Regions from separate parts of the Bacillus sp. BC05(2025) genome, predicted to be linked through region 1. Evidence: riboswitches for the same ligand, from Rfam matches in the RefSeq annotation. Region 1 holds a riboswitch; each other region holds the start of a gene.
The links. A riboswitch is a leader RNA that binds a small molecule or an ion and turns the genes downstream of it on or off. The one in region 1 is predicted to bind lysine.
Positions count from the first base shown of each region.

Region 2: another riboswitch for lysine. It lies ahead of lysA (diaminopimelate decarboxylase); the one in region 1 lies ahead of ACZ76X_RS10010 (amino acid permease).
Region 3: another riboswitch for lysine. It lies ahead of ACZ76X_RS14355 (aspartate kinase); the one in region 1 lies ahead of ACZ76X_RS10010 (amino acid permease).
Region 4: another riboswitch for lysine. It lies ahead of ACZ76X_RS02785 (amino acid permease); the one in region 1 lies ahead of ACZ76X_RS10010 (amino acid permease).

Region 1 covers NZ_JBWYRA010000002.1:803,873-809,376, forward strand. The annotation lists gene gapN (NADP-dependent glyceraldehyde-3-phosphate dehydrogenase) at 1-694, shown strand, start outside; gene ACZ76X_RS10000 (DUF3626 domain-containing protein) at 769-1,860, opposite strand; gene racE (glutamate racemase) at 1,970-2,800, opposite strand; lysine riboswitch at 3,003-3,191, shown strand; gene ACZ76X_RS10010 (amino acid permease) at 3,339-4,763, shown strand; gene ACZ76X_RS10015 (ABC transporter permease) at 4,824-5,504, shown strand, end outside.
Region 2 covers NZ_JBWYRA010000002.1:296,550-302,053, reverse strand. The annotation lists gene ACZ76X_RS07380 (2-hydroxyacid dehydrogenase family protein) at 1-216, shown strand, start outside; gene pssA (CDP-diacylglycerol--serine O-phosphatidyltransferase) at 246-947, opposite strand; gene ACZ76X_RS07370 (LTA synthase family protein) at 1,129-3,015, opposite strand; gene ACZ76X_RS07365 (DUF3888 domain-containing protein) at 3,264-3,659, shown strand; lysine riboswitch at 3,749-3,930, shown strand; gene lysA (diaminopimelate decarboxylase) at 4,111-5,427, shown strand.
Region 3 covers NZ_JBWYRA010000004.1:24,193-29,696, forward strand. The annotation lists gene asnA (aspartate--ammonia ligase) at 1-592, shown strand, start outside; gene ACZ76X_RS14345 (helix-turn-helix domain-containing protein) at 729-1,169, shown strand; gene ACZ76X_RS14350 (VOC family protein) at 1,363-1,815, opposite strand; gene ACZ76X_RS14355 (aspartate kinase) at 2,172-3,401, opposite strand; lysine riboswitch at 3,601-3,787, opposite strand; gene ACZ76X_RS14360 (DoxX-like family protein) at 3,979-4,887, shown strand; gene ACZ76X_RS14365 (DUF4166 domain-containing protein) at 4,891-5,502, shown strand.
Region 4 covers NZ_JBWYRA010000001.1:516,270-521,773, reverse strand. The annotation lists gene ACZ76X_RS02795 (DNA alkylation repair protein) at 1-459, opposite strand, end outside; gene ACZ76X_RS02790 (iron-sulfur cluster biosynthesis family protein) at 493-798, opposite strand; gene ACZ76X_RS02785 (amino acid permease) at 910-2,376, opposite strand; lysine riboswitch at 2,489-2,681, opposite strand; gene ACZ76X_RS02780 (GNAT family N-acetyltransferase) at 3,004-3,453, shown strand; gene ACZ76X_RS02775 (sulfite exporter TauE/SafE family protein) at 3,493-4,395, opposite strand; gene ACZ76X_RS02770 (VOC family protein) at 4,602-5,399, shown strand; gene ACZ76X_RS02765 (aminoglycoside phosphotransferase family protein) at 5,414-5,504, shown strand, end outside.

The sequences.
Region 1 (5,504 bases):
TCCACTTGTATTAGAACTTGGTGGTAAAGACCCTGGTATTGTTCGTGAAGATGCTGACTTACAAGATGCTGCAAACCATATCGTAAGCGGTGCATTCTCTTACTCTGGTCAACGTTGTACAGCTATTAAACGTGTACTTGTACACGAAAACGTAGCAGACGAGCTTGTTGACTTATTAAAAGCGCAAGTAGCGGAACTATCAGTTGGATCTCCAGAACAAGATAGCACAATCGTTCCATTAATCGATGACAAGTCTGCTGACTTCGTTCAAGGTTTAGTTGACGACGCTGTTGAAAAAGGTGCTACGATCGTTATCGGTAACAAACGTGAGCGTAACTTAATTTACCCAACATTAATAGACCACGTAACAGAAGAAATGAAAGTTGCTTGGGAAGAGCCATTCGGTCCAATCCTTCCAATCATCCGCGTTTCTTCAGATGAGCAAGCAATTGAAATTGCTAACAAATCAGAGTTCGGCTTACAAGCAAGTGTCTTCACAAAAGACATTAACAAAGCATTTGCAATTGCTAACAAAATCGAAACTGGTTCTGTTCAAATTAACGGACGCACAGAGCGCGGCCCTGACCACTTCCCATTCATCGGTGTAAAAGGTTCAGGTATGGGCGCACAAGGTATTCGCAAGAGCCTTGAGTCTATGACACGTGAAAAAGTAACAGTATTAAACTTAGTTTAATTTTATATGTAGAAGCTGATCTAGTTTTAGATCAGCTTCTTTTTATATACATGCTTACCAAGACAATAGCGTGTTTATTTCACATTCCGATTTGGTTTTCCAAATCGAACTAAAACATGCCATAATAATTTTAATTCCTGAAGCACTTCTTCATACGTTCCGCGATCACTCCAGGATAGTGGATTCCTTTTCAAATTCGCCACAGCAGAGCCAATTATATGTGCATCGATACAATGATTTCGTGCAATACGTCTTGCCAAAGATGGCATTTTTGAACCTCTAAAATCCATCGGAACTTCATCTACCATAAGTACAAAACCCATGTGCCAATACAAATCAATAGAATACTTCAAACAAATTTCTTCTAAAGTTCTACCTACATTCGTACCCTTAAATGAAGGATCTACAACAAGTGCTTCCACATCTTCTTTAAGAGAAATATCTCCATGAATCTGTGCTTCTATATAATGATTAAGATTACGAGCTGACTCTTTGTCTGCGAAATCTATAAACGGCCTTTCCAAGTTAGCCAGCAAATGATGAATGAGTCTTGTTGGAGTCAAATTCCCTTCCCCAATTGCAAAATCTCTTACGAATGTCTCTTCCAAAAGAGCAGCTAAAATCATATCAAACTCTTCATAAGTACCCTTTTCTTTTGGATCTTGATGTGAATCTAAATACGTATATGTAGAGCGATAAGAAACTTTTGGAGATAAGAGAAAATAACATGATCCAAAACGCGGGGCAGGTCCATCTGGATGTAACATTACATTTAGTGCCCCATATTTAGGTCGTTCATTATTCGTTGCCCCTTCCAATTGATATGCGCCTCCAAATATTCTCTTTTCCCAAAGGTCACGCTCACCACCCGGATAAGCAGATACACTCCCATTAGATAATAATGTTTCAAACTGACTTTTATATATGCCTTGCTCAAACAGTGCTTCAGCAATATTTTTCATATTCGAATCTAATCTGTCTGGATGAAAGTGTAAAGCAATTCTCGCATTTGATTTTAAATGAATGACAGCTTCTTCAAACATTTCATCTGTAATATTAGACATTTTCAATATATGATTAATGGTTGCTTTCGCCTCACCTTTTTCGTTCTCTGCATATTTTGAAATGTACTCTAAAGCAAATAATTGAGACTTTGATAATTCCATAATCCAATCTCCCCTTTAATTGAACTGCCCTTAAACACTTCAATTAAAAGATTATTCTTTCCTTCTTATGAAACGAACCTGATTTATTAAAAAAGTAATTTAATACATCCTAATTATACATACGCGCATTTTTCATCGGCAAATGTACACATTCTACAAAAATTTGATACCCTAGCCACCTCTCAGCAATATGTTCAAATGAAGAAACAGAGCCTGTTGTAAAAAATCGATGCTTCGGATTCAAATTGTCAGACAGAATTCCTTTGTGTTGTAAAATTGTGCTTAACTCTATCGCTGTTTCTTCTGCAGAACTAATAATTGTTACATCCTCTCCTAGTTCCTTTTTTATATAAGACTCTAAAAGTGGATAATGCGTACATCCAAGAATTAACGTATCTATATCTTCTTTCGTTAATGGCAGTAAAGCTTGTTTCACTTGCTGCGTTACATATGCTGTATCTTCTAATTGATTTTCTACAACTGTAGCTAAAGTCGGGCACGCGTGACTATGCACTTCCAAATATGTATCAAGCTCTTGTAATGCTTTTTCGTACATATTAGACTGTATCGTACCTACAGTTCCAATTACTCCGATTTTCCCTTTCTTTGTCACTTTAATTGCCGCTCTTGCTCCCGGATGTATAACGCCAATAACTGGAATATGCAGTACTTCTTGCAACACAGTCAATGCAGCAGCTGCAGCAGTATTACATGCTACAACTAGAGCTTTTAACGGAAACTGTTTGAGGAACTCAACCATTTCAAATACGAAAGATTGTACCTCTTCTACACTTCTTGGCCCATACGGACAACGCTCATTATCACCAATATAATAAATGCTCTCTTTAGGCAATTGTCTTATAATTTCGCTCGCAACTGTTAATCCCCCAACTCCCGAATCTAACACACCTATTACTGAATTTTTATGACATACAGACATATACTTCATCCCCCTTTTCAATCATCTAGCGCTAATAACATGTATTATATTACGAAAATTCAAACATCACATAACAATCCCTCTTACTTTTAATCACAAACTCTTCTCTATAATCTGATTATTACTATATCCATTGACGTATAAAAATTCATTTGTTACTCTTAAATACGTTAATTTAATATTTAAATCCTCATTCGTATCTCGGTGAGGTAGAGGTTGCAGTCATTAAGAGTATCATTTCAGGAGATGTAGTGGCATTGATGAAGGAATGAGAAAGGAATGATTGCCGAAGTAAGCCCGTGGCCACTATGCACGCTTGCTGGGTCTGCTATTTAATAAGTGCAGAACTGTCACAAATGAAACATTTCGTTTGTGGAGAGCTATCGAGAGGTATGTCGTGGGTTTCTTATAAGATAGAAAGCATGTAGCGGCAAATTACGTGCTTTTTTTGTTTTGTTTGGGACTTCTCTTCCTGACTTAGGAAGACATACATATCTCCTCGCTTGACTTGGTTATACTAACTTTGGAGGTATTTTCTATGCAACAAAAAAAATGGGGCTTTTGGGTACTAACAGCTTTCGTTGTCGGTAACATGGTTGGCGCTGGTATTTTCATGGTGCCAAGTACGTTAGCACAAACAGCAAGCCCTCTCGGTGTCACTTTAGCTTGGTTAACAACAGGGTTTGGTGTTTTAATGCTAGCTCTTGTTTTCGGTAATTTAGCAATTCGTCGTCCTGATTTAACGACAGGACCACAAAGTCATGCATATGCTTTATTCTCAACACCAAAAAAGAAAAAAATGGCTGGTTTCAGTATGGTATGGGGGTATTGGGTTGCAAACTGGGCAAGTAACGTTGCCATCATTACATCATTTGCAGGATATTTATCACTCTTCTTCCCAATTATGAAAGATACACGACTACTATTTTCAATCGGTTCTTTTAACGTAGAAGTCGGAAAACTAATTACATTTACGATTTGTTCCATCTTACTTTGGGGAACTCATATTATATTAACGAACGGTGTAAGTGGAGCTGGAAAGCTAAACTTCTTAGCAACAACAACGAAAGTAACTGGATTCCTTTTATTCATCGTCGTTACGTTATTTGCATTCGAAGCTTCTAAGTTTGGACAATGGTACACACCGATGATCGATAAATCAGGTGTATCACACGGCCTACTTTCACAAGTAAACTTAGCTGCTCTTACAACGCTTTGGGCATTTATCGGAATTGAATCAGCGGTTCTTCTATCAAACCGTGCTGTTTCTCCAAAAACGGTAAAACGTGCAACAGTTGCGGGGTTACTTATTACCGTTGCGATTTACTTAGGAATTACAATTTTAACAATGGGTGTACTTCATGTTGATACATTACAAGCTTCTGAACGTCCATTAGCAGATGCACTAAACGCTGCAATGGGTCATGGCGGCGGGAAACTGATGGCATTACTTGCTCTTACTTCCCTATTCGGTTCCATCTTAGGTTGGATTTTATTAAGCTCAGAAGTACCGTATCAAGCAGCAAAAGAAGGTTTCTTCCCTTCCTTCTTCACGAAAACGAATAAAAAAGGAAGTCCAATTTACTCATTACGATTAACAAACATTATGTCGCAAGTGTTCTTATTCTCAACATTATCAGGAACAATTGCGGAAGCTTATACATTCGTTATTACCGTGTCAACACTAGCCTACCTCATTCCATATCTCGTTTCACCAATCTTCCAGTTAAAACTAGTCGCTACTGGTGAAACGTATAAAAATGAAATGCGGGCAAGAATTACAGATGGGATAGTCGCAGTGATCGCACTTTGCTACGCACTATGGGTTATTAAAACGGGCGCAGCCGATATAAAAACATTCCTTCTCGGAATTGGTTTATTCGTAATCGGCTTTGCCTTCTATCCATTAATGAATCGTGATCAGAAAAAAAATAACGAAAAGAAAAACGGGCAAGTTGCATAACGCAATTTGCTCGTTTTTTCTTTTGTAAAACATATATAATAGAACAAAGAGGTGAAAAACATGTCAATCGAATCGCTATGGAGCAGTCGCTTCCAACAACATATGCAAAATATCATTACATACTTTGCACGTATGATTAACGGTTTACTATATAGCTTTATCTTTATTTCATGCGTTGGCGCATACTACTATGCTCAGTTTTTAAAAGCATCTCCTTCTAAAGGAATATCTTTACTACTTATCACGATTGTACTTACATTCATTATAACGAGATGCCCGATCCGTACATTTATTCAAAAACCTGACGCTGTCTATTTACTCGCATTAGAAGAGAAACTAACATCTTATTTTAAAAAATCTCTTCTATATAATTACATCATTCAGCTTTTCCCATTATTATTTATGTTCCTTATTCTCGTTCCACTTGCCATGCAATCATTACAAGTAACAGTACCTTTCTTATGTACAATCTTTATCGTTCTAATGATTACGAAAGCTTGGAACATATACATACATTGGATGTGGCGTGATAGTCATGAAAGAAGCATATGGTTCATTATTCGTATTACTTGTAACGCACTCATTATTTACATGTTATTTTTTTCAGCACATGTTCTCATATTAGGCGGATTGCTCTTACTACTTGCTTTCCTGCTTCTATACACGAAAAAGCAGCCAACAAAACGAATACCATGGGATTACATAATTGAACAAGAAGAAAAAATGAACGTTCGTTTTTAT
Region 2 (5,504 bases), 510 kb from region 1:
ATTGAAGGGGCGGCTCTTGATGTATTTGAATTTGAACCGAAAATTACTGAAGAGCTAAAAGGGTTAAAGAATGTAGTACTTGCTCCTCACGTAGGAAATGCAACATTCGAAACGCGTGATGCGATGGCTGAAATGGCAGTAAGAAATATTTTAGCAGTATTAAACGGTGAAGAGCCTGTAACACCTGTAAATCAAAAAGTATTCGTTACAAAATAAAAAGAAACCTTCCGGAATCGGAAGGTTTTTTATTTGTCTTTATTTGCTCTTTTAGATGGTCTTTGTCTAAGAAATTGAGATAGCATATACAAAATATATAGTGGAATAGCAATGAATAAGAAAACAGAAAAATTACCGAACCCTGTTTGGTACATTGTGATAATGATTCCAACTAAAAATAGTGTAATAATGATGCTATATCGTGGAATTGGTACATCTTTTAAACTTGGGATACGAATGCGGCTCACCATTAAAAATGCGAACGTTACAAATACTGTAATAAGAACGATTTTTGGAATGGTATGTGAAAATAATGTTAAGAAAGCAACAAGCCCTCCCGCTGCTGTAATCGGTACCCCAGTGAAATATTTCATTGAAGTAGAAGATGGTGTAACATTAAATCGAGCTAAACGATATGCTCCGAAAAGAGGGAATAGTCCCGCTATGTATAGTCCGATGATTCCATAATTGGAGAAAGATGTGTAATACATGAGGACAGCAGGTGCTGCACCAAATGTTACGACATCTGCAAGCGAGTCAAGCTCTTTTCCCATTTGTGAATCAACGCGTAATAAACGAGCAACACGCCCATCAAGACTATCTAACATCATCCCGATAAGTACTAAAATAGCAGCTGATTTATAATATCCTAAAGATGCATAGCCGATTGACAAGAATCCACTATATAAATTTCCGAGCGTAAATAAGTTTGGAATAGCTGCTCTATACAAAATCTGATCCCTTGCTTTCTGTAATAAATTCTTAATTAGTGTATGAAAGTTTACTTATTTTATCATACCATAAATTTCTTCTTCATACGAAAAAAATTCCCAATTTGTGAAAGATTTCATAGAAGAATGATTTGAAAAATAAGTAAAAAAAGGAGCAACTTTTATAAAGTTGCACCTTGTATTATTCAAATTTCGTTGTCATCGTTCCAGTCTTATACCGATTGTTAGGGTCGAAACGTAATAAATCTCCATAAATGAGTTTGTCGGAGAGTTTCAATTCAGTTTTTGCTTTTTCGATATTTGGTTGACATAATGAAATGTCCGCTTCTTCACCTGTATTTCGTTTATAACACATGTTTTTTGTATACACATAATCTTCTGAGACGAAGCTACCATCACGCATTACCATAAGTGGGTCTTTTTCTTTAATAAATAAGTCAGTTCCAAATTCAACGGATTTATTTGTTTTAATACCAAGTAAATGAAGTAGTGTTGGTTTAATATCAATTTGACCAGATACTTTAGAAATGACCTTTCCCTCTTGACCAGGCACGTGAATAATGAGAGGGACGCGTTGTAGTTGCATAGAATCAAACGGTGTAATAGCGTCTTTCCCAAGGAACTGGGCCATAGCTGCGTTATGGTTTTCAGAAATACCGTAATGATCTCCGTAAATGATAATAACGGAATTATCATATAGTCCTTCTTCTTTTAATTGTTTAATAAATCGTTTAAGAGCTTCATCCGTGTAACGAACCGTTGGGAAGTAACGGTTTACAACACCACTTTCTGAATTAAACTCATCAACATATTGATCTTCTGGATTTAGAAGAAATGGAAAATGGTTTGTTAAAGTAATGAACTTTGTATAGAACGGCTGTGGTAAAGATTTTAGCTTTGGAATAGATTGTTCAAAGAACTCTTTATCTTTTAATCCCCAACCGACAGACATTTGTTCTGTGCCTACGTAATCATTCAAATTAAAGTAACGATCATATCCAAGTGCAGGATACATTACATCACGATTCCAAAATGCTTTATCGTTTGAATGGAAGACAGCAGAAGAATATCCGTATTTTTTTAATTGTTCTGGTGTAGCTGTATATTCATTTGTTGCGTGAGTAAAGAATACAGAACCGCGATCTAACGGATAAAGTGAATTTTCAACGATAAATTCAGCATCAGAAGTTTTACCTTGTCCTGTTTGATGATAGAAATTATCGAAATAGAAACTATCTTTAATAAATTCGTTTAAAAATGGGGTAATTTCTTTTCCATTTATTTTTTTATTAATAACAAAACTTTGTGTAGATTCCATTGAAATTAAAATAACATTTTTACCTTTTGCAGCTCCAAATAAATTTTTATCAACTTGCTTATCTTTTGAATCTGTATAGTTTTTAATTTCAGAGAACCCGTCCCCACTTGCAAATACACGTTCAGCTGAAGATTTAGATTGAAGTGTAATATCAAATAGATGATATGTGTATAAACCTAAATTTTTCACGACAGTTTGACGGTCAAACGAGCGTGAGAACATTTGTGGTTTATAAATAACTGAAATAACAATTTGTAATGCTAATAGAGCTGTTACACCGCTAAAGAAAGTTCTCTTCTCAGAGCGAGAAAGCGGCGTCTTGTCGCAAAATGCTGGGAATTTACGCGAAAGAAACATTAAGATGATCGCATCTGCGAATAACAGTAATGTTTTATACGTAAAGAGTTCTTTTATACTTGTCCCTAAATCAGCCATATTATTTGTTTGAAATAATACTGGGAACGTAACGAAATCGTTATAAAACCCATAAAACATTGCATTTCCAAATAAAATGAATGATAGTATAAAACTAATTCCAACTATAATGCGGTTTCGGTGTTTAGATGCAAATAAAGCAAAACCGAAAAATAAAAGTAACGCAGCTAGTGGATTAATAAAAAGCATAAATTCTTCAAAGAAATTATCAATTTTAATATCGAATGCTAGCTTGTACACAATATATGTTTTTATCCATAATAAAACGACTGCAACGAGTGCAAATCGCAGTTTTGGAAACAGACGTTGTAGCATAATATACTCCTCTCCTAAAAAGCATGACAGTTCTTGTGAGGCGATTTGATTAGCGCCTCATTTTATATATACGAACAGTCCTTTGTTATTATGTTTATTATACTATGAGTATCATTATACGAAAATAAAAGAGAGTTGTGGGCTTTTTTATAATAATTGAGTAGAAAAAGGGCAGTAGGAGACAATAAAACGGAGTTTCTATATATGATTATTGTCGTGCGCAGAAAGAATCGTGTAAGGAGGTTATAATGCGAAAGTTATTGTATTTTATAGTATGTAGTAGTGTTATACTTTTTGCTTCACCGAGTGTGTCGATAGCCCAATATGATGCACCTCTTATGGAAGATGCCCTTTATTCTGTCTTATTTCCGAAAATAAATAAAGCAATTGAAAAACAATATGGGAGCTTGAAGCCTTATCAATGCCCGAAAATTATTAGTTTAAAAAAAGTGTATAGCGGTACATATTTATTTCAAGCAGTTATTGAAGTAACGAAGTATGAACGTGTTGCCGGGAAAATTGCTCCACCATTTGAGAAGGTAACGATTACATTTAATAACGAAGAAGGCGAATGGGAAGTGACGAAGGTTTTAGTAAAGCGCTTACCGAACGATACGAAACTAAACTGTAGAAAAACAATATAAAAAATTGTTTGACAAATAAAATGGTCCTTTGGTATTGTTAATAGCAACAATTAGATGTTTGAAAATTAAATAGACTTACCTCATCTACTCTCAAAGGTAGAGGCCGCGATAGGAAAGAGTAAACTATGGGAGATTTAATGGAATCTGTGATCATAGGTTGAAAGGGACTATTGCCGAAATATAAGAATAACCATCTTATTCATATATTGGGACTGCATTGAATAAATGTAGTACTGTCATAAGATTTATTTTATGGAGAGCTATTTGGAGATGTTGATGCGGTTTCTTATTTTGAGGAGATAACAACTCGTTTATTTTTTCAATATATATTTTTCCTAATAAGAAACGCGTGTGAACATTGTTCCGCGCGTTTTTTGTCTATCTAAAAGCGTGCTGCAATGAATAGAAGATTGGGGTTATGAGTTTTAGAGGAAATAAGGGAGGAATTCAAATGTATTTACACGGCACAAGCCGAATCAATGGGCAAGGACACTTAGAAATTGGAGGGTGCGATACGACGCAGCTAGCAAAACAATATGGAACACCACTTTATGTATACGATGAAGAGTCAATTCGAGGAAAGTGCCGCGCGTTTCATCGTGCTTTTAAAGAAAGTGGTTTCTCTTATCAAGTAGCATATGCAAGCAAGGCGTTCTTGTGCATGGAGATGTGCCGAGTAGCTCGTGAAGAGAATATGTCATTAGATGTTGTTTCTGGAGGGGAATTATATACTGCACTACAAGCAGGATTTCCGGCATCGCGCATTCATTTTCACGGCAATAACAAAACAGATGAAGAAATTGTGATGGCTCTTCAGGCGAATATTGGTTGTTTTGTCGTAGATAACTTCTTAGAATTAGAAATTTTGCATGATTTAGCAGTGCAACATGGGAAATTTGTGAACATATTAATTCGTGTAACGCCTGGGGTAGAGGCGCACACACATGAATATATTACAACAGGTCAAGATGATTCGAAATTTGGATTTGGCGTGTCAAATGGTCAAGCGATGCAAGCAATTGAGCTTGCTTTACAAAAATCAAATTATAACGTGTTAGGAATTCATTCACATATCGGATCACAAATATTTGAAACAGCCGGCTTTGTGCGAGCGATTGAAGTTCTTCATCAATTTTTAGAAAAAGTGAGAGAGCGAACAAATTATGTAGTAAAAGTGCTAAATGTGGGCGGAGGATTCGGAATACGCTACACAGAGTCAGATACGCCATTAACTCTTGAGACGTATGTGCGAGCTGTAACAAGTGCAGTGAGAGAGCAATTTACAGTATGTAATTATCCCTTGCCAGAAATATGGGTTGAACCAGGCCGTAGTATTGTAGGTGATGCTGGAACGACCCTTTATACAGTTGGATCTGTGAAAGACATTCCTGGTATTCGGAAATATGTATCAGTCGATGGTGGGATGACTGATAATTTAAGGCCTGCTCTATATAACGCTCGTTATGAAGCGATGTTAGCAAATCGAGGGAACGATGAGAATGAGGAAGTTGTTTCGATTGCAGGAAAATGCTGTGAGAGTGGAGATATGTTAATTTGGGATATTAATCTACCGAAAGTTGCCTCTGCGGATTTACTAGCAATTTCTTGTACAGGGGCATACGGGTACTCGATGGCGAATAATTATAATCGGATTCGTAGACCAGCTGTCGTCTTCGCAAAAGGTGGTACGTCACAAATTGTTGTAGAGCGCGAAACATATGAAAATATTATTGGGAACGATCGCATACGTATTAAAGAACTTGTTTAAATGAGGAAAAAGGAGTTGTTCGGAGGGACAATTCCTTTTTTATAAAATAAAATAATTAAAATATATCGGAAAACTAG
Region 3 (5,504 bases), on a different contig from region 1:
AGATTACTTACAAAAAACAGTACAAACAATTTATGGAATATTCAAAGATTTAGAAGACCACTTATTTGAAAAGTATCCGTTCCTTGGAAAGTATTTACCAGAAGAAATTGTTTTCATCACTTCCCAAGAACTAGAAGATAAATATCCAGAATTAACACCGAAAGATCGTGAACATGCAATTGCCAAGGAGCACGGTGCAGTCTTCATTATCGGAATTGGTGATGCACTTCGTTCAGGTGAAAAGCATGATGGACGCGCAGCTGATTATGATGATTGGAAATTAAACGGTGACATTTTATTCTGGCACCCAGTATTACAATCTTCATTTGAATTATCATCAATGGGAATTCGTGTTGATAGTAAATCACTTGATGAGCAGTTAACGAAAACAGGTGAAGACTTTAAACGTGAGTACGATTTCCATAAAGGTATTTTAGAAGACGTACTACCATTAACAATTGGCGGTGGTATTGGACAATCAAGAATGTGCATGTACTTCTTACGTAAAGCGCATATCGGTGAAGTTCAATCTTCTGTATGGCCTGACGATTTACGTGAAGCTTGCAAGAAAGAAAACATTCATCTGTTTTAATAGAAGAGAGAGGTTAACTCAAAGAGTTATCCTCTCTTTTTTATTGTGTAAACGAATGGTTTACAGTGAGTTTTACTAATAGTTTCTTTCTTTTTCATCTCCTAATATGTAATAATTTGTTAAAGGAGGGGACGTTATGAGCTTAGGACAACAACTTAAAAGATTACGAGAGTCACAAGGATTTTCACAGGAAGATGTTGCTAAGAAAATTGGTGTGACAAGGCAAGCTGTGTATAAGTGGGAACATGATAAAAGCTGTCCGGATATTGATAATTTAATTTTGCTTAGCGAAATGTATAATGTCACGCTAGATGAATTAATAAAAGGACACCAAAGCTTTAAAGAGAAAATACATATTGATGAAGAAGATGAAGATTTTGAGAAAGAGAATGAATTTGGTTTCTACATTGGATTTGGTTTGCTAATTGTGAGTGCTTTCGTTGATTATGAAGGAATGCAAGAGATATTATTAGGGATAGCACTATTCATGATGGTTTTTTACTCTGACGTAAAGAAAGTTATGTTGAATGAGTTCAGATCGTTTTTCAAAAGAAAAGATATATATGATAAGAAGTGAGAAGAGTCAGTTATATTTCCTAGGAAAGAGTATAACAAGTAAAAAATTGTTTTATAATAATTTTAGGATATTGATAGTATGTTAAAAAAACCAAACAAGCATAACCCCGTTCTAAAGTTAGGACGGGGTTGAAAATCTAAGCTTTATTAAGAAAGAATATCTTTCAAATATTTTTAATTCAGTAAAACATTCCTTATTTGTTACCGAGTTCTTCCGCTAAACCGATTAAAATGCCTTCCGTTCCTCGAATGTAGCAGAGACGATACGAATTCTCGTACTGAACTATTTCGCCAACGAGCTGAGCACCATGCTTAGCAAGTCTGGATACCATTTCGTCAATGTCTTCAACGGTGAACATGACGCGCAAATAACCGAGGGCGTTTACAGGAGCTGTCCGGTGATCTGCTATAGTAGGTGGTGTGAGAAATCGCGAAAGTTCAATTCGGCTATGGCCATCTGGAGTCACCATCATAGCAATCTCCACGCACTGAGAACCGAGACCGGTTACGCGACCAGCCCATTCACCTTCGATAGTAGCTCGCCCTTCGAGTTTTAATCCAATCTCTTCGAAGAAAGAGATTGCGTTATCAAGAGATTCTACAACGATGCTGACATTGTCCATTCTTAGTAACTTGTTGTTTGCCATAGTCTTTATCTCCTTATATGTATAAATTTGTTGTTTAATTCTCCTCATAATTATACTAAAGTTCCTTTTAAACAAAAAACACCTTGTCACAGTGTAGGAAAATGTGACAAGGTGTTTTCGGGTATAGAATAAACATTTTGATAGGGAACAACACTTCGTAAACCTGCTACTACTGAGATACGCATGAACTTTATTTCAGGAATGCTATTATGTTTAAGTAGTTTTAAGAATTTGATACAGTAATTGCTATTCGACAGAATAACTTCGATTTCCCCGCAAAATATTCCCACCCTATTTCTATTAACATAGGAAAGAAATAGATTCATCTCATTTGTTTTAAGTTTTACTAGTGGAAATTAACTCATCTGCACTAAAGGCTCAATTTTCGCCATAAATGACTGATGTAGTGCCTCGACACCGGTTACTAAATGAAGGCGGTCAATAACGACAGACACTTTAATTTCTGATGTACTTACCATTTTAATATGAATATTTTCTTCTTTTAAAGTAGTGAACATATTCGCAGCAACACCTGGATTAGAGACCATACCAGATCCTACAATTGATACTTTTGCTAAATGATTTTCATATTCTACAGACTCATAGTGAAGTGTTTCTTGATTTTGTTCTAATACCTCTAATGTTTCTCTTAAATCATTAGAATGGATCGAGAAGGAGAGGTGAACAGTTCCTTCATTTGTAATACTTTGGATGATGATATCTACATTAATATGCGCCGCTGCTAATGTAGAGAAAACTGTTGAAAGTGCACCTTGTTCTAATCCTTTCATTGTGACGCGTGTAATATTATCTTCAAATGCAATACCTTTCACGATTGATTGTTGTTCCATGTTACATTCTCCTTTTACAATTGTTCCGTTTTCTTGTTCCATACTTGAGCGAACTTCTAACATGACATTGTGATTTTTAGCAAACTCAACAGCACGCGGGTGTAATACACCAGCACCAAGGTTTGCAAGCTCTAACATTTCGTCATAAGAGATTTCATCTAATTTATAAGCATCTTTTACAACTCGTGGGTCCGTCGTATATACGCCGGTCACATCTGTGTAAATATCACATTTTTTTGCTTTCAGTGCAGCAGCTAATGCAACAGCAGTTGTATCAGAACCACCACGTCCAAGTGTTGTAATTTCATGATTTTCACTCATTCCTTGGAATCCAGCTACAATAACAATCGTACCTTCAGTAAGATAAGATTGAATTCGATCTGTATGAATGTCAGTAATCCGTGCACTACTATGTACAGATTCTGTCGTAATACCAGCTTGCCATCCTGTTAATGAAATCGCATTATAACCTTTTGCTTGTAGTGCCATCGTTAATAATGAAATAGTCACTTGCTCTCCTGTCGATAGAAGCATATCCATTTCGCGTTTACTCGGATTTTCTGTAATCGCGTTAGCAAGTGCGACAAGTTCATCTGTACTTTTTCCCATTGCTGAAACGACAGAGACGATACTATGTCCTCGGTCATATTCTTCAATAATTAAATTTGCTACATGTTGAATGCGCTCAACACTTCCGACAGAAGTGCCACCAAATTTTTGTACAATCGTTTCCATTACGAATTCCTTCTTTCATCCATTTTTAAGAATAGATTAGGACATATATAAATCCCAATATTCCTGTAGTTACCAGAGAAAAACAAAAAACACCATCTCAAATAAGTGAGGATGGTGCTGTTACAGGAAAAGGGAAACAGAAAACGGAGCTAATAAAAAAACCGCCAAAAAAGGAATATCATAAAAATGATATCTCTTTTTTGTAGATAGCTCTTCATATGTACACGTCTGTACATATGACAGTTCTGTTTCTATTCGAAAACAGCCCCAATCGATACATACAGAGAAATATATCGATTTCGGCAACACTTCCTTTCATCTAATTTCATAGACATCTCTGTGTCTCCATTAGAATACTCATAAGTATCGCAACCTCTATCTCACGTTTTAGGCGAGAGTGTTTGATTTATGAAGTTGTTGGTAACATTTGTTTTATAATAATTTAAATTTTTGGGGGAATCAAGTGTTTTGTATAAATTTTAAAAATTCTTTCTTTTTGCGAAAAAGTTTGTGAAAAATGTAGCAAATTAAATTCATTGCATGTACATTAAAATTATAGTGCATTGGAGGTGGAAGAATGAAGGGGAAAAAGCCTATTTATGTTTCTGCAAAAATGAACACAACAATGGAGAAATTATGGGAATACACGCAAGAACCACATATACATACAGAATGGGATGCTCGCTTTACTGAAATTTCGTATGTAGAGAAAAAAGAAGGAGAACCACAGAAGTTTTTATATAAAACAAAGATTGGATTTGGACTTGAAATAGCTGGAGAAGGTGAATCGATAGGTGAGATAAGAAAAGAAACGGGAGAACGTATTTCTTCTTTAAAATTTTGGACGGATAATAGATTATCTCTTATTCAAACAGGGCGTGGTTATTGGAAGTATACCCCCCGTAAAGAACACATTCATTTTGAGACGCAATATGATTATGATACGAGGTTTGGTCGTATAGGGAATGTAATAGATTTCTATATGTTTCGGCCGTTATTAGGCTGGGCGACTGCTTGGAGCTTTGATGCATTAAAATTATGGTTAGAGAAGGGACTTCACCCTAGATTACTAATTAGAAGAACGATGACATATTGGATCGTATGTTTTTTATTTGCCTTTGTATGGATGTATCAAGGGGTAGTGCCAAAATTAGTGTTTACTCATTCAGAAGAAGTGAAAATGCTTTCGGTCATAATTGGTTCAACTGAAAATAGTATTTTTATTCTTAAAATAATTGGGCTGTTAGAAGTTATTTTTGGTGTCACATGGTTACTTCCATTTCCAAAACGAAATGTATTTATAATACATATTTGTGTGTTAATAGCCTTAACAATCGCAGCAGGATTTACGAATATCGCAAGCTTTACAGAGCCGTTTAATCCAATTACATTGAACGTTTTACTAATGGGGTTATCAATTGTCGGTTATATAAATAGTACGAACTTGCCAAGTGTAAAAAATTGCAAGAGGAAGAGAAAGGGATAATGTATGGCTAATATGTATGAAAGACTATTAGGGGATTCTTATAAAAAACTTCATCCGAAATTACAGAAACGCTATGAGATTACAGAAGAAAATAGTTTTACTGGAGAAGGAAAGATGGATGAGATTTCTGGTGGTTCTTTTTTCGTAAAATTCATATTAAAAATTGCATCAAAGTTCCGTATGTTTTTCTCTGAACGGGGGAAGGAAGTGCCATTTACAATACATAATACCGCTGAGCGGGATGAACACGGACATGAATTTGTGCGGTGGAATCGTACTTTTTATTTTCAAAATAAGAAAAGATATTTTAACGCTGTTATGCAGTTGGATGAAGAGAATAATGAAATTGTAGATTATTTTGGTGAACCACACATACTTGTTTCTACACTGAATTTTCATATTGATGAGATGGGGGCGATGCATATTTCTTCAAAGAAACAATGGTTTTACATGTTTAGAAGAAAAATCCCGTTACCTATATTCTTATACGGAGAGGCCAACATTGTAGAAAGTTATGATGAAACAAAACAGTGCTTTCGAATTCATGTACAAGTACGCAATCCGTTAATTGGTTCATTATTTTCATATAGGGGAACATTTGTGGAGAGGAAATAAAT
Region 4 (5,504 bases), on a different contig from region 1:
ATTTTCGTCATGAATCCACTGTTGTAATATGTGTAGTGTGTCTTCATGGTATGTTTCAAGAAAAGGCCGAATGGCATATTCAGCAGTATTCCTTTTTGTTATTTCATACATGGCGTTAAATGAGGATTCAAAATCGTTAAGCCCATATTTTTCAACGTATCTTGCAATAGGCATGTACATATATCCGTTTGTAAATGTCCCTACTTCTGTTGTGTTTTCTGGTCCCAATGTTTTCAGTAAAATATGTATTGCTGCATTAAAATCTTTTTGTAATGTATGATGTAATTCATCTGCTATTACTTCAATCCGCTGCTTTAACTCTAAATTTTCAACTTTACATGTTACGGAAGAAACAAAGTTTCTTTTAGGGAAATTAGGATCGTGTTTACAAATAGAATCAGCCATTTTTTCTGCTAATTCTTCATTAAATAAAAATTTTAACGGAACATATTTAGCCATTTTTTCACCTCAGTGGTCAGTTGAAAACAATTTTTATTTTTTTATCGACAACCCATAAACCAAAGTCTCACTCGGAGTCGTAATACTAAAACCAGTCGTCTTATAATCAAGTTTCACCGTATCACCAGTGTAGTCTTTCGTAAATGAATCCATTTGTACGGTAAAATTAGCATCTTCATATACAACATCATCTGCAACATATGTATCCCAAATTAAATCAACATCAACGAAAATACTACAAGAGTTTGTCATTGTCCCTCTAATGCGAATAATCTTTTTGTCTTCACGTTCTAATCTATGTATAGCTGCTTTTGCTTCATCAGTAATGCGAATGTTCATCGTATCCCAACCTTTATTTATATTTCCTTTATTATTGCAAAAACAGGAGCAATAGGGAAGGGAGAAGCATTGGAATAAAAACGAGCAAACAATTTGTTTGCTCGTTTCACTTTATTTTAGTTCACATTTATCAAGTGGAATCACTTTCGTTTTCTTCGTAAATTTATATCCTAACCATAGTACTAAGAAGAGTGGTAAACCGATGTAAGAAACGAGTACGCCGTTCCAGTCGATTGATTCACCCATAAATGCGCCGTAGTTTTGTCCTAAAATTACGATGATACAAAGTGTAAATGCGAAGATTGGACCGAATGGGAACCATTTTGCTCTATATGGTAAGTCTTTTAAATCTTTGCCTTGTGCGATATATGCTTTACGGAAACGGTAATGACTAATTGCGATTCCAACCCATGCGATAAAGCCAGACATTCCAGATGCGTTTAATAACCAAATGTATACAACACCGTCACCGAATAAAGAAGCAATGAAAGCGATACTACCGACAATTGACGTTACGATTAATGCGTTAACAGGTACACCGCGGCTATCTAATTTGCCTAAGAATTTTGGTGCTTTACCTTGGCGAGCTAAATCCCAAAGCATACGAGTTGATGCATACATACCAGAGTTACCAGCAGATAGTACTGCCGTTAAAATAACAGCGTTCATAACAGAAGCAGCAAAGGCAACGCCCGCTTTTTCAAAAATAAGTGTAAATGGACTTACTGTTACATCGCTTGCAGCAAGGCTTTCAGTTGTATAAGGAATTAATAAACCGATAACGAGAATCGCAAGAATATAGAATAAAAGAATACGCCAAAAGATGGAACGAATCGCTTTCGGAATATTACGCTCTGGATCAGAAGTTTCACCAGCAGCAACTCCTAACAATTCAGTACCTTGGAAGGAGAAACCAGCTGCCATAAACACACCGATAATTGCCATGATGCCGCCGTTAAATGGAGCATCTGCAACAGTGAAGTTTTTGAAGCCAACAGTTTCACCGCCCATAATTCCAAAAATCATCATGAAGCCGACAATTAAAAAGATAATAATAGTAACGACTTTAATAAGTGCGAACCAATATTCAGATTCACCAAACCCTTTAACAGATAAGTAGTTTAAAAGGAAAATAATAGCTAAACATAATCCGCTCCAAATAAGAGAAGGGGTATCAGGGAACCAAAATTTCATAATTAATGTTACAGCCGCTAGTTCAGCAGCAATTGTAATGGCCCAGTTATACCAATAGTTCCATCCGAGTGCAAAGCCAAGTGATGGATCAACAAATTTTGTTGCGTACGTGCTAAAAGAACCGGTAACAGGCATGTAAGCTGCGAGTTCAGCTAAGCTTGTCATTAAAAAGTAAACCATAATCCCAATTGCGGCGTATGCAATTAATGCGCCACCAGGTCCAGCTGAATGGATGACACCACCGCTGGCAAGAAATAATCCGGTACCAATTGTACCGCCGAGAGAAATCATTGTAAGGTGCCTAGATTTTAGACCGCGTCTTAATTCACCTGTTTCTTTTGTAGCTTGCGTTTTAGAGGTAGCTTGATTCGTTGCGCTATTCATGTTCAACACTCCTTTTCTTGTAAGATAGGAAGGAGCGGGGGAGAAAAATACAAAAAACCGCCAAAGGAATTTGGCGGAACGTTTCACAAATAACCACCCCATCATACCCTTCCGTTAAGATAGCACCCCACGTTTACACGGTAATTTTGTAAACGTGACAGTTCTGTTCCTTTCGGAGACAGCCCCAGCTCATATTTCCAGAGAAGAAATATAAACTTCGGCGACTTTTCCTTTCAAACGGAGTTGGTGACATTCCCTGTGTCTCGTCCGTCTTACTCTTAAAAGTCGCAACCTCTACCTCATCGGATTGATGAGGATTTATATATTGCTAAGATTTTTAATATATGGCAATTGTAATGAGTTTCTGAATATATTGCAAGATATTTTGTTAGGAAAAGTCAAAAAATATCGGTTATTGTATAGGAAACGCTTGCAAAACTCCACCCGAACCTACTGTTATGTAACAAAAAATAAAGAAAGAAATTGTTATACAAATGTTTCGCAAAAAATATCGAAAAACCCTTCAAAAATAAAAGAAAATTCAGAAAATATAATTCGACATTTATAATAAGGTTATATTTTTTGATATAATTAGAGAAACGTTGAATCAAAAAAGGGGAAATCAATATGAAATTAGAAACAGAAAGGCTCTATATAGTACCGTGTACAGAAGAGAGTATTCGCGTTGCTAACGAGCAAGGATATAATAGTGGTCCACATATTGTAGGGCATGTAGAAAATGTAAAACAAAATAAGGCTTTATTACCGTGGGGGGCGTGGCATGTCATTCGTAAAGAAGATGACATCGTTCTAGGTGATATAGGATTTAAAGGAAAACCAAATGAGGAACATACAGTAGAAATTGGTTACGGATTTATTGAGAAATATTGGAATAAAGGGTATGCGACAGAAGCCGTAAGAGAATTAATAAATTGGGCTTTTCAAACAGGAGAGGTAGAAATAATTATTGCGGAGACACTTCTTGAAAATGAAAGCTCGATTCGTGTATTAGAGAAATTACATATGAAGAGAACTGGCACTACAGAAACGATGATTCATTGGAAAATAGAAAAATAAAAAATACCGCTCGACGTATATCGAGCGGTATTTTTATCGTTATGGTAGCATTTGTTTTTGATCATTCGGATATCCGGCTGTCGGCGCGTTAGAACGATTGGAATGATTGCGAACAGCAATGAAAATAGAAATAATAACGACAAGACCAACTGCCACGTAAGAAAGTGAAATAATAGTTGGATCCACTTTAAATGTAGTAAGCAGTGTACGAATGTTTGTAAAGATTATAAGGCCACCAACTAATACGCCAAGTAAATGAGAAGGAACGATGCGCACTAGCCATGCAGCGATTGGTGCCGCTACGATACCACCGAGCATAAGAGAAAATACCCAAACCCAACTTACTTGTTCCCAGCCAAGTGAAATGAAAAAGCCGATTGTTGCAGCGAGTGAAACAGGAAACTCACTCGTATCTACAGATCCGATAACCTTTCTAGCTTCATTTCCTCTTGCTAAAAGTACAGGTGTCGTAATCGGACCCCAGCCACCACCACCAGTTGAATCAACGAATCCAGCGAATAAGCCAAGCGGAACAAGCTGTTTAGCAGACATACGTTTATTTGAAGTAACAATTTGTTTTTGAATGATGAATCGTAATAAAATATAAACCCCTAAAGTAAATAAAAATACGGAAATGTACGGTTTAATTATATCACCAGGTAAATTGCTTAAAAAACATGCCCCAACAAATGCGCCAATTGCTCCTGGCAATGTAAGTCTGGAAACGGTATATTTATCAACATTTCCAAATTTGAGATGAGATGCACCAGAAGCGGCTGTTGTAACGACTTCAGCTAAATGAACAGATGCGGAAGCTACGGCCGGTGCGATACCAAACATTAATAATAGTGAGGTAGATGTTACCCCGTATGCCATTCCAAGTGCTCCATCAATCAATTGAGCGAAAAATCCAATAATAGCAAAGACAATTAATTTCTGCATAAATAATCCCCCTGTAATAATAAATGAAAAAGACACTTTTCCCGTGTGAGAAAAGTGCCTTTGGTTTTTCCAATCAGCAATAATGAAATTTGTTTTATTATAATACACATTAATCGTATAAATCAACTAGGTTTTAAAGTTTTTTGAATTGAATGAAAGAAAAATAAAATATACAATAAAAGGATGGAGAGAAAGGGGAGAAAGACATGTTACGATTTGATCATCTCGTACACGCAGTACATGGTACACCGGAGGAAGCAGCAAAACAAATGCAGGCGCATGGATTCCATACTGCAATAGGTGGAGAGCATACTACTTGGGGCACTTGGAATAGTTTATGTTATTTTGATTTATCCTATATAGAATTTTTAGCAGTACAGCATGAAGAAAAAGCGAAGAAAGCAGACAATCCATTAGTACAAGAAACAGTAGTGAAATTACAAGCTGGAGAAGGCATGCTGCAAATCGCAATTCGAACAGATACCATTGAAGAACTAGCAGTTAAGTTTAGTAAGCACGGTTTACATACGATAGGACCATTTGAAGGAAAACGTATGAGGGAAGATGGTCGCCTTTTAGAATGGAAAATGTTATTTGTAAAGCAAGAAGAGAATGGACCGAAATTACCTTTCTTCATACAGTGGAATGAAACGGACGAAGAAAGAAGAAACGATTTACGTAACATTGGGACGATCACTGAACATAAAAACAAAGTACAACAAATTGAAACGATTCATTACGCAGTAAAAAATGTTCAAGAAACAGTACGGAAATGGAAAGCAGTCATGGAGCTAACTGCAAGTCCAGTCATGAAAAATGAAGAATGGAATGCCGAGTGTCAAAGTGTATCATTTGGTGACATTCAAGTCCAGTTTTGTGAACCGGTTGGAGAAGGTCTAGTGCAAGAATACATAAAGAATCATGGCGAATATCCATTTGCAGTGGAGTTTAAAGGAGAAGATAAACGAGAGCATGAAGTGTTAGGTAGTTTGTACATATATTGATAGAGGTGAACGTTGTGAAGGAAATGCTTAGAGAGATAGAGAAAAAGCTTGAATGGCCTCGTATTGTAAAGTGTACATCTATTTCAAAAGGTTTTTCACATGAAG